One region of the Pandoraea thiooxydans genome, then DNA from elsewhere that is predicted to be linked to it. Evidence: predicted binding sites of a transcription regulator. Region 1 holds the regulator's gene; each other region holds the start of a gene.

Region 1 (4,884 bases):
TGCGCGCGACCTGCCGGTGCGTGACCGTGATATCAAGGCTGCCGTGCGCCAGGATTTGCTCCCAGCTGCTGCGCACGGCCCCGACGCCGACCACGCGCGGACCAGCGGGATGAATGCATACGACGTCCTCGTCCTCCGACCAGACTTCCATCAACGCGTCGACGTCGCCGCGATTGAGCGCTTCGTAAAATGCCTGTTCGGCATCGTCAGGAGTGAGGAAAAAAGAGGTAGCCATGCCGCTTCCCGGTGTGTGGCGATCAGTCGGTCGATGCCAGAGCGTCGGCGACGATTGAGAACAATTCGTCGATTTGCCCGCGTTCGATGATGAGCGACGGTGACAGTGCAATGACGTCGCCAGTGGTGCGGATCATCAAGCCGCGCTCCCAGCAGTTGAGGAATACGTCGAAAGCACGGGCGCCCGGTGCACCCTCGCGCGGCTGCAACTCGATCGCCCCGATCAGGCCGATGTTGCGCAGGTCGGCCACGTGTCGGGCTTCCCGCAAGGCGTGCAATCTGTCTTCCCAATAGCCCGCCAGCGATGCAGCGCGCTCGAAGAGCGCTTCATCGCGGTAGAGATCGAGCGTGGCAAGCGCGGCGGCGCATGCCAGCGGGTGGGCCGAGTAGGTGTACCCGTGCGTCAGTTCGATGGCATTTTCCGGGCCGGTCATGAACGCGTCGTATATTTCCTCGCGCACCAACACCGCGCCCATCGGCACTGTGCCGCTGGTGAGCCCCTTGGCGGTGGTGATGATGTCCGGCTCGACGCCCAGCACGCCCGCGGCGAATGACCCGCCCAGTCTGCCGAAGGCGGTGATGACTTCGTCGAAAATCAACACGATGCCATATTTGTGGGTTATCTCGCGCAAACGCTCGAGATAACCTTTGGGCGGCACCAGCACGCCGGTCGAGCCGGCCACCGGTTCGACGATGACTGCTGCAATCGTCGATGCGTCGTGCAACTGCACCAGCCGCTCGAGGTCGTCAGCCAGATGCGCTCCCCAGGCCGGCTGCCCGCGGCTGAACGCATTGTGCGCCAGGTCATGAGTGTGGGGGAGGTGGTCGATACCCGGCAGCAGCGGCCCGAACAGTCGGCGGTTGGCGCCGATGCCGCCTACCGAGATGCCGCCAAAGCCGACGCCATGGTAAGCGCGCTCGCGGCCAATGAGCCGCGTGCGGGTGCCTTGCCCGCGCTGGCGCTGATACGCGATGGCGATTTTGAGCGCTGTATCGACCGATTCGGATCCGGAATTCGTGAAGAAGACGCGATTTAGCGACGCCGGTGCCAACCCGGCCAACCGGTTGGCCAGTTCGAAGGGCAAAGGCTGCCCAACCTGAAACGGCGGGGAGAAATCGAGGACGGCGGCTTGCCGCTGGATCGCCTCGACGATCGGCTTGCGGTTGTGGCCGGCATTACAGCACCACATCCCGGCGATCCCATCGAGCAGCCGGCGGCCGTCGACATCCGTGTAGTACATCCCTTCGGCTGAAGCGATAAGGCGCGGCGCAGCCTTGAACTGGCGGTTGGCCGTGAAAGGCATCCAGTAGGTATCCAGTTCGTCCCGGTCAAGCTTCAGGGTGTTGGACAGCGCCGCCATGTCTGGCTCCGGCGAATAGGGATGGATTGAAATATAGTGAGTTTTGGTGCCTTTGTCGATTGGCGCGAGATGTTCGGCCAAGCGCGCCGCGGTGCCGCCTTTTCGGCGCGTCGACGCGGGCGATCGGCCGCGCGTATTGGCCCGTTCAGCGGGGACGCGAGATCGCTGGCGCCTGGCAGCTTTCGCCGGCCAAATGCCGCAAGGCGTCGGGATCGGTGACTTTCAGGCGGCGCTGCTTGATCGACAAAACGCCGCTTTGTTGCAGGCGGGAGAACAGCCGGCTGACGGTTTCCAGCGTCAGCCCGAGGTAGCTGCCGATTTCCTCGCGGCTCATACGCAGCACGAACTCGTTGGCGGCGTAACCGCGCATCGACAGCCGCTCGGAAAGATTGAGCAGGAACACGGCCAGACGCTGCTCGGCCCGCATGGTGCCCAGCGACAGGAGCATGCGATGGTCGTTGCGGATCTCGAGACTCAACAGACGGTGCAGTTGCCGTTGCAGCGACGGCACCTGGGCCGACAGCTTTTCGAGTTCGGCAAAGCGCACCACGCAGACCTCGCTGTCCTCCAGGGCCACGGCGGTCGAGGCGTGACGCTCGTCGGCGATGGCATCGAGGCCGAGCAATTCGCCTTGGATATGCAGGCCGACGACTTGCTCGCGGCCATCTTCGGAATCGATATAGCTCTTGAGCGATCCGAAGCGCACGCCAAAAATGGCCCGCAGCGGGTCGCCATAGAGATAGAGCGCATCGCCTTTTTTCAATCGGATGCGCTCCGCTACCAGTTGGTCGAGCCGGGTCAATTCATTTTGGGGGATGCCCACAGGCAAGCAGAATTGGCTGAGAGAGCAGGCTGAACAACGGGGCGGCGGGGATGTCGGGCCGGATTGCGTTGTCATGGTTCCCTCTGAACTTAGCGTACGATTTTAGCACGAGGCCCGGTGACAGGGTACCGCCTCACTTGGCCCGCTGCCGGACATGCCGGCAGCGCCTGCTCTTCTTGCGAGGGGGGGCGACATAGTAATTCTGCGGTAATCGGATGGGAAACGACTTTACGGGCGAATCGCTTTGCGTAATAATTGACCCCGAACTGGGTGGCGAGATGTTTCTTCCTGAAAATCTCCAGGCAACCTAGTAAGCATTCGATATAACCGGGTTGCGCTGCCGTCTCCTCGACCGATCACAATCATCGGGCGCGCTCTTGTGTTGTTCCAGCACTCAATTTATTCCTGAGACCGGGTTGCAAAATCCCCGGCACTGCATAGCCGCATGAATACTCAAGAGGCGAAAATCGTCCTCGAGACAGCGTTGATTTGTGCCCAAGAGCCGCTAAAAGTCGGCGATTTGTGCAAGCTATTTGCCGAAGACGTTTCGGCGGGAGTCGTGCGCGCCCTGCTCGAGGAAATGCGCGGCGAATGGGAGGGACGGGGCGTGCAGTTGGTGGCGCTGGCGTCTGGCTGGCGGTTACAGAGCCGGCCCAGGATGCGTGAATATCTGGATCGACTCAACCCGGAAAAGCCGCCGAAGTACTCGCGCGCGGTGCTCGAGACGCTGGCAATCATTGCCTACCGGCAACCGGTGACGCGTGGCGATATCGAGGAAATTCGCGGCGTGACCGTCAACACCCAGATCATCAAGCAACTCGAAGAGCGCGGCTGGATTGACGTCATTGGGCATCGCGACGTGCCTGGCCGTCCGGCGCTGTATGCGACGACCAAGCAGTTTCTCGACGATCTTGGCTTGCAGGCGCTCGACGCCCTACCTCCACTCGAGGATCCCGCGGCGCAGTCGCAGATTGATTTGCTGGCGCAGCAAAATATCGTGTTTGACGATGGCGCGGGCGAGGCCGTCGCGGTTGCCGCGTCTGGCGAACCGGAGTCTTCGGTAGGTGACGCCGATGACGCGCCGCCGGCGCCTCTCGATGGCCCGCATGATGAAACAGACCCGCATGCCGATGCGGCGAGCGTGGCGTCCGCCGGCAATGCGCAGAGCCTCGACGAGCAGACGGCGCTGGCAGGTGATCCGGCCACGGTGGCATCGCCGTCGGATCAGGCGTTGGTGTCTGCGGATCCCGACGCCTCCGTGTCGGCGGCCGATGATGGCGCTGATCTGATTGCCGGGACGTGAACCCGGACGATCGTAGTTGCGATGGACGACGAGGGCGCCGCACCAATGGCCCCGCCGGCCTGCCTATTTGCATGAGTTGCCTGTGCGCGGCGTATGCCCGCGGCGGCTCTTTTTCTTTGAGGTTGTTTTGAAGCACAGCGAAGAGTCCAAGGAACTGAATCCGATTGACGCCAATGGCGAATCCGAGCGTGCCGTTGGAGAGGCGCAGAGCGCGGAGGACAAGCAGGCGCGCCGCGGTTTGCGGCGCGGTCCGCGAAGTCTGATCGCGCGCCGGCGTGCCGCTGGGCAAGGCAAGCGCGAAGGCGAGGGCGATTCGACGGCTGCGGGCGATGAGGGTGACGTGCCGACGCCGCCCGTCGCGGCTCAGGCACCGGGCGAACAACGGCAGCCAGGTGCGCGGCGCGGCAAGGGGCGTGGCAATGGCGGCGCGCGCGAGCGTGGCGGCAAGGCGCCTCGCCAGCCGGGTGCGGCAAAGCGTGCGGAAGATAATATCTTCGCCTATGTCACCTCGGAGTCGTTCGACAATGACAATAATGGCAGCGGCGTGCGTGCGCCGATGCTGCGCCGGGGACGCAAGCCGGTCACGGCCAAGCGGGTGCTCTCGCCGGATGAGGAAACGCCGAAATTGCACAAGGTGCTCGCGGATGCCGGCATGGGCTCGCGCCGCGAAATGGAAGAACTCATCATGGCCGGGCGCGTGTCGGTCAATGGCGAGCCCGCCCATATTGGCCAGCGCATCATGCCGACCGATCAGGTCCGCATCAACGGTAAGCTCATCAAGCGCAAAATCATTCAGCGACCGCCACGCGTGTTGCTGTATCACAAACCAGCCGGAGAGATCGTCAGTCACGCGGACCCCGAGGGCCGGCCGTCGGTTTTCGATAAATTGCCGCCGATCAAGTCAGCCAAATGGCTTGCGGTCGGCCGGCTGGACTTCAACACCGAGGGGCTGCTGATACTGACCACCTCCGGAGATCTGGCCAACCGCTTCATGCACCCCCGCTATGCCATCGAGCGAGAGTATGCGGTGCGGATCATGGGGGAGTTGACCGAGGGCGCGCGCCAGCAACTGCTCAAGGGCGTCGAACTGGAGGACGGACCGGCAAACTTCCTTCGTTTGCAGGACGGGGGTGGCGAGGGCTCGAACCGGTGGTATCACGTCG
Region 2 (4,884 bases), 380 kb from region 1:
TCCATCAGCAGCAGGACGTTCTGATGGCGTTCGTCGCGAAAATATTCGGCGATGGTCAATGCCGTGAGCGGCACGCGCCACCGGGCGCCAGGCGGCTCGTTCATCTGGCCGTACACCAGCACGGTGCGCGGCAGCACACCCGAGCCGCGCATCTCGAGCAGCATTTCATGGCCTTCGCGGGAGCGCTCGCCGACCCCGGCGAATACCGAAATGCCTTGATAGCGCTCGACCATCGCGTGGATCAACTCCATCACCAGCACGGTCTTGCCGACCCCGGCGCCGCCGAACATGGCGGCCTTGCCGCCCTGCGCGAGCGGCGCGAGCAGATCGATTACTTTGATGCCGGTGGCAAAGATCTCGGTGGCAGCGCCTTGCGCGGACAACGGCGGCGGCTCGCGGTGCATCGGCCGGCGCGGCACGTCGGCCGGCAGGGGCGTGCCACGATCGCCCGGCGTGCCGGTCACGTCGATCAGGCGGCCGAGCATCGCGTCGCCCACCGGCACCGCAATCGGCCCGCCGTGCGCGCGCGCGGCCGCACCGCGCCGCAAGCCGGCGGTCGACTGCAGTGCCAGCGCACGCACCGTGCGCGCGTCCAGATGGGCCTGCACCTCCGCGAGGATCGTGCCGGCGCCGTCGGCCTGCACCGTGAGCGCCTCGTCGACCCGGGGCAACGCCGTCTCGTCGAAGGCAATATCGAGCACCGCGCCGCGCACCGCCGTGACGCGGCCGCGCGCGCTCGGGGCTGCGGGGTCGTCAGGCAGGGCGGTCAAAATTCTTCTCCATGGAGACTGGGTAGGCGGGCGTTCGCTATTTCTGGAACACGTACGTGCCCGGTGCAGCCGGCAGGCCGGCGCCGGCATTGCCGAGTCCGAGCGGCGGCGGGGCCACTGCCTTGGGCGCCGAATGCGCTTTGAGCCAATCGGTCCAGGCGGGCCACCAGGAGCCGTCTTGCGCGGCGTGCGCGGCAACCCACTCGTCGGGGCCTACGCGCAATTGATGAGCGGCCGTATGTCCATAGCGGAAGTGGCGGTGAGCGTGCCCGGGCTCGCTGACGATTCCGGCGTTGTGCCCGCCGTTGGTCAGCACGAAGGTGACGTCCGCGTCGAGCAGCGTGTGAATCTTGTAGACCGAGCGCCACGGGGCGATATGATCGTACTCGGTGCCCACCACGAAGGCCGGCACGCGCACGTTGCTCAGCGCGACGGCGTGTCCGTCGACGCGGTAGCGGCCGAAGGCCAGGTCGTTGTCGAGAAACAACTGGCGCAGGTACTCCGAGTGCATGCGGTAGGGCATGCGCGTCGAATCGGCATTCCACGCCATCAGGTCGGTCATCGGCGTGCGCTCGCCCAGCAGGTAATCGTGCACGATGCGCGACCAGATCAATTCGTTCGAGCGCAGCCATTGGAACGCCCCGGACATCTGCCGCGCGCTCAAATAGCCCTGCGACCACATCATGCTCTCGAGGAAATAGACCTCGCTGTCGTCGATGAACAGTTGCAGCTCACCCGGCTCGGTGAAATCGGTCTGCGCGGCGAACAGCGACAATGTAGCCAGACGCGCGTCGCCGGCGGTGGCCATGGCGGCCGCGGCTATTGACAGCAGCGTGCCGCCCAGGCAGTAGCCGGTGGCATGAATCTTCCGCTGCGGCACGATTTCGCTGACCGCATCAAGCGCGGCCATCACGCCGTCGCGCCGATAGTCTTCCAGGCTCAGGTTACGGTCCTGCGCCGTTACATTGCGCCACGAAATGCAAAAAACCGTGTGTCCTTGCCCGACCAGATAGCGTATGAGCGAATTGTGCGGCGACAAGTCGAGGATGTAGTACTTCATGATCCAGGCCGGCACGACCAGGATCGGCTCTGCGCGCACCGTGCGCGTTGTCGGAGTGTATTGGATCAGTTCAATCAGGTGATTGCGGAACACGACCTTGCCCGGGGTCACCGCAAGATTCTCACCAACGACGAATTTTTCGAGCCCCACGGCCGGCAGACCACTCATCTGGCGCTGCACATCCTGGAACGCATTGCCCGCGCCCTTGAGCAAATTGGCGCCGAAGGTCGAGGCGGTACGGCGGGCGACGTCCGGATTGGTCCAAGGAAAATTCGAAGGCGCGATCAGATCCAGCCATTGCCGGGCCGCGAACGACACCATGTCCTCGTGGTGGCGCGTTGTGCCCGGCACATCTCGCGTGGCCCGGCGCCACCATTGCTCGGTGAGCAAAAACGCCTGTTGCCAATAGCGATAGGGCTCGCTTTGCCACGCCTGCGATCGAAACCGGCTATCGCCAGGCGTCGGCTGCAGCGAGGGCGGCGCGCTCTCGTTGCACGCGAGCTGAGTACCATAGTTCGCAATCTGTTCGAGCGCCCTGGCAAGCAATGCCGCCAATTCGAGCTGCTTGCCCGGCGCCGCGGCCAGATGGATGCCCCAGTCGGACAAGGCGAGCAGCAGTGCCGCGGGTGACAGGCCCGAGGTCAGGCGCGCGATGAACGCCTCCTTGGCGTGGTCGAGCGCACGAAATGGCAGATCCGACGGCGGAGGGGTTTGGCTCGAGTGCTGGTCGTGTTGGTCCGACGAGAGGCGGGCAGGGATATCCATCGAATTTCCTTTGACAAAACGCTGTTCGGCGCGGCAGCCAATATCGATTCTCATCATGCACCTCGCCGCCCGCGCCACGCGTGGAGGTGACGAGTTCATTTGACGTACGTCATAAATTTCCGCCGGTGCGCAGCTAGGATTGATTACGCTTGCTCAATTGCGCGATGACTCGGCACCATGCGGCATGGCGCCGGTTCCGGCGCGGCTTGGGCAACATCCATTCACCAATGCCGCCTGGAGGCCATCATGGCAAATCTCACCCGTTTCGATCCCCTGAGTTTCGACGAACCTTTCGAAAATTTCGTGCGTAATTTCTTTTGGAAACCGGTCGCGCTGGAAGCATCCAAGTCGATGCAGATCAAGCTCGACGTCAAGGAAGACGACAAGAATTACACCGTACGTGCCGATCTGCCGGGCGTGGAAAAAGAAGATATCAAGGTCTCGGTCGACGGCAATCAGGTGACGATCAGCGCCGAAACGAAAAAGGAATCGGAAGAAAAGAAGGACGGCGATTACGTGCATCGCGAACGCTATTACGGCAGCGCCTATCGGAGCTTCACGCTGGCGCAGGCTGTCGACGAAGCCGGCGCGCAGGCCTCATACCGCGACGGCGTGCTGGAGCTGGTGCTGCCCAAGCGCAGCAATGGCCAGACCAAGCAGTTGACGATTCAGTAAGCCGCCTGAATGCTCGGCCGGCCCTGCCGCGCGGCAGGGCCACGGCGGTTCAGGCGAGCACCGAGCGCAGGCCGTCGATGTCGACGATACGGATGAGCTTTTGCTGCAATTCGATGAAACCGGCATCCTGAAAACGCGAGAAAATCCGGCTCACGGTTTCCATTTTCAAACCCAGATAATTGCCGATTTCCTCGCGCGTGACGCGCAGGTGAAATTCCCTGGACGAATAGCCACGCTCGGTCAGGCGGTCCGACAGATCGAGAATGAACGAGGCCAGCCGCTCCTCGGCGCGCATATTGCCCAACACCATCAGCAGCCGGCGTTCGCGTGCGATCTCCTCGCCCAGGAACTGGTGAACCATATGCTGGATCCCCGGGATGTCGTGGCACAAGGCTTCCAGGCGATGGAACGGGATCACGCAAACCTGGCTGTCTTCCAGCGCGATGGCGTCGCACGCGTGCTTCTGCATGCTCAGGCCATCGAGTCCGAGCAACTCGCCGGCGATCTGAAAACTCATGACCTGCTCGCGCCCGTCGGGATTGAACAGCAGGCTCTTGAACGACCCGGCGCGTACCGCGTAGATATTCTCGAACGGGTCGTCGGTCCGGTACAGCGCGTGGCCGCGGCGCACGGTGCGGCGCACCGACACGACCGCATCGAGTTTTTCGATGTCTTCGCGGCTGAGCCCTTCGGGCAGGCAAAACGCGCTCAACAGGCACGACGTGCAGCGCAGCGCGGCTGCCGTCTCGGAGGCCGGGTGCAGGTGATGAATCTGCCGCACCGGCAGGCTCGTCAAGGTTGCTTTCGCGGGGCACGGCAGGGGGGCGGAGGTCGCGGGCAGACGCATGGTGATTTCCTGCGAGGTCGAGATAATCATGCGTCAAGTATCGGCAAAGCCCGCCGCAAAATCCATTGGCAAGCTGCCCGATTCGCTATCGGTTCACACCTACAGCTGTAAGCCGACGACTACGACTTTAGGATGATCGCGGCCGGCGCGGCAGCCGCATGGCCGCTAATTGGCGGGTTCGCCGTCGTCGTTGAGAAAATGGTGCCGGATCGCGTACTGCACCAGTTCGGTCTGGTTCTGCAGCTGCAGTTTCTGGAACACGCGCGCCTTGTAGGTACTGACTGTTTTGGTGCTCACGCATAACTGTTCGGCGATTTCCGAGATGCTGCGGCCCTCGGCCAATTGCAGGAACACCGCGAATTCCCGGTCGGAGAGCTGGCGGTGCGGCAATTCGTCGCTGTTGCTGCTGCGAAAATCGAGGGCGATCTTCTCGGCGATCGCCAGACTCATGTACGCCCCGCCCGTGGCGACCTTGCGCACCGCCGCGACCAGTTCGGTCGGCGCGCTTTCCTTGGTCAGGTAACCGGCGGCGCCAGCCTTGAGCACACGCACCGCATATTGCTGCTCGCCATGCATGGTCAGCACCAGAATCGGCACTTTAGGAAATTCTTCCTTGATCTGCTTGATCAATTCGATGCCGCTGCGTCCCGGCATCGACATGTCGAGCAGCAGCACGTCCCAGGTCCCGCGGCGCAATTGCGCGATCACCTCGGCGCCGTTGGACGCCTCGCCGTCGACGCTCAACCCATCGGCCATGCCCAGAATCT
Region 3 (4,884 bases), 360 kb from region 1:
CCCTTGCACCTTGGCAGGATTGGCCATGCCCGATGTCAGCAGACCAAAGCCGAACAACAAGCCGGCAATCAATGCACTGATGACGATCATTTCAACCTCCCAGGACATGCCGTTGCACAAAGACGGTCAGCCCGCCGGCGGCCATGAAGGTCAGCGTCGCCACGATCGAGCGCAACGATCCGCGCGACATGCCGCACACACCATGCCCGCTGGTGCAGCCGCCGGCGTAGCGCGTGCCGAGCCCGACCAGGAACCCGGCGGCCAGCAGCGTGCCCCAGCCCGCATCGATCTTGAGCGGCATGGTCGAGCCCGACAAGGCGCGCGCCAGCAGCGGCGCGCCGATCATGCCGGCCAAAAAGGCGACCTGCCAGGCCGCGTCGCCGCGCGGCCATCGCAGCATTCTGCCGAGAATGCCGCTGATGCCGGCAATGCGCCCATTGACGAGTATCAGTGTGGCGGCCGCCGCGCCGATCAGCAGTCCGCCGGCCAGGGAGGGGATGGGGGTGAAATTGTCGATATGCATTTCTTATTGGATCCTTCGGGGTTACGACGTGGGACAAAACTGCGTATAGAGCACCGCCATGACGGCGAGCGCTTCCTTGCTGACAATCGAGTAGAAAATGTTTTTGCCGTCGCGGCGGGTTTGCACCAACTCGTGCTCGCGCAGTACGCCCAGTTGCTGAGACAGCGTCGGCTGCCGGATGCCGAGGTGTTCCTCGAGTTCGCCAACACTCGCTTCGCCCTGCGAAAGCTGGCACATCAGCAACAGCCGGTCGGGATTGGCCAGCACCTTGAGCAGGCTGCACGCCTGGGCTGCGGCGGCATGCATGGCGGCGACATCGATCGTGGCACGATGTGACGACATGGAAGTTCTCCTGACAATGGTCAAACAATATATAAAATTATATACTATTATTAAATATACTTTAACTGACTCAAGGACGCGGCATGCATCCCAACGTTGAACCTTTCTTCGAACCGGTGACCGGCACGGTAACTTATGTCGTGTGGCAGGACGGGCGCAAGGAATGCGCGATCATCGACTCGGTGCTCGACTACGATCCCAAGGCCGGACGCACCACGACCGCGAGCGCCGATCGGGTGATCGCCTTCGTTGGCCAGCACGCACTGCAAGTGCAGTGGATTCTCGAGACCCACGCGCATGCCGACCATCTGTCGGCCGCGCCGTACCTGCGGCGCGCCCTGGGCGGCAAGATCGCCATCGGCAGCCGGATTCGTACCGTGCAGAGCGTGTTCAAGACGCTGTTCCATCTGGAGCCGGCGTTCAGCGCCGACGGATCCCAGTTCGATCGGCTGCTCGACGATGGCGAGACCTTCGCGATCGGCGATCTGGAGGGCAGGGCGATTGCCGTGCCCGGACATACCCCGGCGGATGTCGCATACCAGATCGGCGATGCGGTGTTCGTTGGCGACACGCTGTTCATGCCGGACGTGGGCACCGCCCGCTGCGATTTTCCGGGGGGCGACGCCCACGCGTTATATCAGTCGATTCGAAAGCTGCTGGACATGCCGGCGCAGACCCGGCTGTTCGTGTGCCACGACTACCCGCCGGCAGGACGGGACCCGGCATGGCAGGCCACTGTCGCGGCACAACGCCAAAGCAACATCCACATGCACGACGGGGTGAGCGAGGCCGAGTTCGTCGCGATGCGCGAAGCGCGCGACAAAACGCTGGCGATGCCGGTGTTGATTCTGCCGGCGATCCAGGTCAACATCCGCGCCGGGGAGTTTCCGCCCCCCGAAGCCAATGGCACGTCATACCTCAAGATTCCGCTGAACGTGCTGTAAGGGCGCGTCGCCGCCCTCGCGCCGGAGCGCATTGACATTTGTCAAGACGCCCGCCGCAATGCTCGCGTAAGGTGTTGGCAAGTTTTGCAACATTTTTTCATTGGAACGCGAGACAGTCCATGAAGCACCTGATGGTTGCGACCGACGGGTCGGCCAGCGCCGACCGCGCCGTCGACGAAGCCGCCAGGATGGCGAAGCAGTCCGGCGCTGATCTGCTGATCGTCCACGTCATCGGCGGATATGGTTTGCCCGGCACCGTGCTGGAGCGCTTCACGCTGCCCGAGCATACGTGGTTCGACGAACTGCTCGATACTTACTCGGCGCAGGTGCTTACCCAGGCGAAGGCGCGGGCACAGGCCCTGGGCGTGCCGGATGCACGCCTGGCCTCGTATCGCGGCGAGATCGTGCCGGCGATTCTGCAGGCAGCCCAACAGCAGCATATCGACGCCATCGTCGTCGGCCGGCGCGGCACGGGACACATGAGCTCGCTGCTGCTCGGCAGCACCGCGCAAAAACTCGTGAGCCTGTCGCCCTGTGTGGTGACCGTGGTGCCCTGAGCGCCCGGTGCCCGACCTGCGTTCCCTTGGCCCGGCGCTCGGGACGACGCCCGGCCCGGCTCGGCGGCGGCACGGTGTTGCCATCGCCACCCCCCCTGCCCACGAGTACGGTCATGACATTGATTGAGAACAAGACGTTCGATGAACTGTTGCCAGGCGCGTCGGCGCAGCTCGTGCGCACATTGACGCATCAGGACATCGAACTTTTCGCGCTGATGTCCGGCGACGCCTGCCCGGCGGGCATGGACGATGTGCTTTCCAGCAGCGATCTGTTCCATCAGAGCGCCGCGCACGGCATGTGGGCCGCGGCGCTGATTTCGACAGTGCTGGGCACACAGTTGCCCGGCCCGGGGATGACCTACGTCGATCAAACGTTGCATTTTCATCGCCCGCTCGCGTTGGGGGACACGCTGACCGTGACAGTGACTGTCGGCGACAAGGACACCGCCACGCGTCGCGTGACGATGGCGTGCCGCGTCTCGAATCAGTGCGACGACGACGTCGTGACCGGCACGGCCGAGGTGATTGCGCCGGCCGAAAAAATCTCGCGTATGCGTGCCGCTTTGCCGCAGGTCGTCCTGCAGGAAAAAGGGCGCCGCTACCATCATCTGATCGAGATGGCGCAAGGTCTCGAACCGCTGCAGACCGCCGTGGTCGATCCAACCGACTCGGTATCGCTGCTCGGCGCCGTGGAAGCCGCCCGCGCGGGTCTGATCGTACCGCTGCTGGTGGGCCCGGAGGATGGTATTCGTGCGGCCGCCGCGCAAGCGCGGCTCGATCTCGGCGGCTACGAAATCGTGCCGAGCGGGCCGGGCGCCACGGCCGCCGCGCGCGCGGTCGCGCTGGTGCGCGCGGGCCGGGCCGAAGCTTTGATGAAAGGCGCGCTGCACACCGATGCGTTGATGCACGCGGTAGTCGACGCTGCCGGCGGGCTGCGCACCGAACGGCGTTTGAGCCACGTTTTTGCGATCGACGCGCCAGGGTATCCGCGGCCCTTGTTCGTGACCGATGCCGCGATCAATATCTACCCCACGTTGGCGGACAAACGGGACATCATCCAGAACGCCATCGATCTGACCCATGCGCTGGGTATCGCCGAGCCGCGTGTGGCGATTCTGTCGGCAGTCGAAACGGTCACGGAGAAAATTCGCTCGACGCTCGACGCGGCGGCATTGTGCAAAATGGCCGACCGCGGCCAAATCACCGGCGGCATTCTCGACGGGCCGCTGGCCTTCGACAACGCCGTCTCGCTGGCGGCGGCCAAAACCAAGCACATCGTGTCGCCCGTGGCTGGGCGCGCCGACATCTTCGTCGTGCCCGATCTGGAGGCCGGTAATATGCTTGCAAAGCAACTGGAGTATCTTGCCCAGGCCGAAGTCGCCGGCATCGTGCTGGGCGCGCGCGTGCCGATCGTTCTGACCAGTCGTGCCGACAAAACGCTGGCCAGGCTCGGCTCGTGCGCGATTGCGCTGTTGCTGGCGCGCCATAACGCGGGAGTCCGCTCGTGACAGACGTCATCCTGGTACTTAACGCCGGCTCGTCGAGCATCAAATTTTCTGTGTTTGCCGCGCATGAACAGCCGAGCCGGCAAGGCCTGATCTGCGAGGGGGAGTGCGACGGCATTGGTCACCGGGCGCATTTCGTGGCCCACGATCAGGCCGAGCAGGCGCTGGCGGACCAATACCTGGCCGAAGGCGCGACCCACGAAGATGCGTTGGCGGCCCTGTTGAACTGGCTCGAATCGCATTTTCGAAGCGATCGCCTGGTCGCCGCCGGGCACCGTGTGGTGCATGGCGGCGCGCGCTACACCGCGCCAGTACGGATCGATGCGGCGGTCACTGCCGCGCTGCGTGAGCTGATCCCGCTGGCACCGCTGCATCAGCCCCATCACCTGGCAGCCATTGCCGCGCTTGCGAAGCTGCACCCGGCGCTGCCCCAAATCGCCGCATTCGATACCGCCTTTCACCATACCCAGGCGCCCATCGCCACCGCCTTCGCGTTGCCCGAGGAGCTGACGGCGCAGCACATCCGCCGCTACGGTTTTCATGGGCTGTCGTATGAATATATCGCCGGTGTGCTGCCTCGCTTTCTGGGCGCCGAGGCGGCCGAGGGGCGCATCGTGGTCGCCCATCTCGGTGCCGGCGCCAGCATGTGCGGCATGATTCGCCGCCAAAGCGTGGTGACCACGATGGGGTTCACCGCACTCGACGGCCTGCCGATGGGGCGGCGCTGCGGCAACCTCGACCCTGGTGTCGTGCTCTACCTGATGGAAGAAAAGGGGATGACGCCCGGTCAAATCCGCGATCTTCTGTACAACCATTCGGGTCTGCTGGGCGTATCCGGCATCAGCGACGACATGCGCACCCTGCAGGCCAGCGACGACCCGCGCGCGGCGCGAGCCATCGATCTGTTCGTGTACCGCATCGGCCGCGAATTGGGGTCTCTGGCCGCCGCGTTGGGCGGCCTGGATGCGCTGGTGTTTACCGCCGGCATCGGCGAGCACGCCGTCGAGATTCGG

Evidence for each region. Region 1 encodes FNR, which switches genes on or off when oxygen is low (the NO sensors DNR and NnrR bind a similar motif). Its sites were predicted from a motif close to TTGATNNNNATCAA; they were not measured.
Region 2: PATSB16_RS09010 (PHA/PHB synthase family protein) is a predicted target of FNR. The motif match lies at 2,695-2,708, and genes of this name have one in related genera.
Region 3: PATSB16_RS09125 (universal stress protein) is a predicted target of FNR. The motif match lies at 1,841-1,854, and genes of this name have one in related genera.

What each region holds. Positions count from the first base shown of each region.
Region 1 is NZ_CP014839.1:2,333,658-2,338,541, reverse strand. Features, by position in the region: gene PATSB16_RS10735 (YybH family protein) at 1-235, opposite strand, end outside; gene aptA (omega-aminotransferase AptA) at 258-1,595, opposite strand; gene fnr (fumarate/nitrate reduction transcriptional regulator Fnr) at 1,741-2,493, opposite strand; partial or broken gene scpB (SMC-Scp complex subunit ScpB) at 2,864-3,437, shown strand; gene rluB (23S rRNA pseudouridine(2605) synthase RluB) at 3,885-4,884, shown strand, end outside.
Region 2 is NZ_CP014839.1:1,952,476-1,957,359, forward strand. Features, by position in the region: gene atpD (F0F1 ATP synthase subunit beta) at 1-770, opposite strand, end outside; gene PATSB16_RS09010 (PHA/PHB synthase family protein) at 808-2,595, opposite strand; gene PATSB16_RS09015 (Hsp20/alpha crystallin family protein) at 2,842-3,270, shown strand; gene PATSB16_RS09020 (helix-turn-helix domain-containing protein) at 3,320-4,147, opposite strand; gene PATSB16_RS09025 (response regulator) at 4,283-4,884, opposite strand, start outside.
Region 3 is NZ_CP014839.1:1,972,302-1,977,185, forward strand. Features, by position in the region: gene PATSB16_RS09105 (YeeE/YedE family protein) at 1-90, opposite strand, end outside; gene PATSB16_RS09110 (YeeE/YedE family protein) at 92-523, opposite strand; gene PATSB16_RS09115 (ArsR/SmtB family transcription factor) at 545-865, opposite strand; gene PATSB16_RS09120 (MBL fold metallo-hydrolase) at 949-1,809, shown strand; gene PATSB16_RS09125 (universal stress protein) at 1,929-2,366, shown strand; gene PATSB16_RS09130 (bifunctional enoyl-CoA hydratase/phosphate acetyltransferase) at 2,480-3,874, shown strand; gene PATSB16_RS09135 (acetate/propionate family kinase) at 3,871-4,884, shown strand, end outside.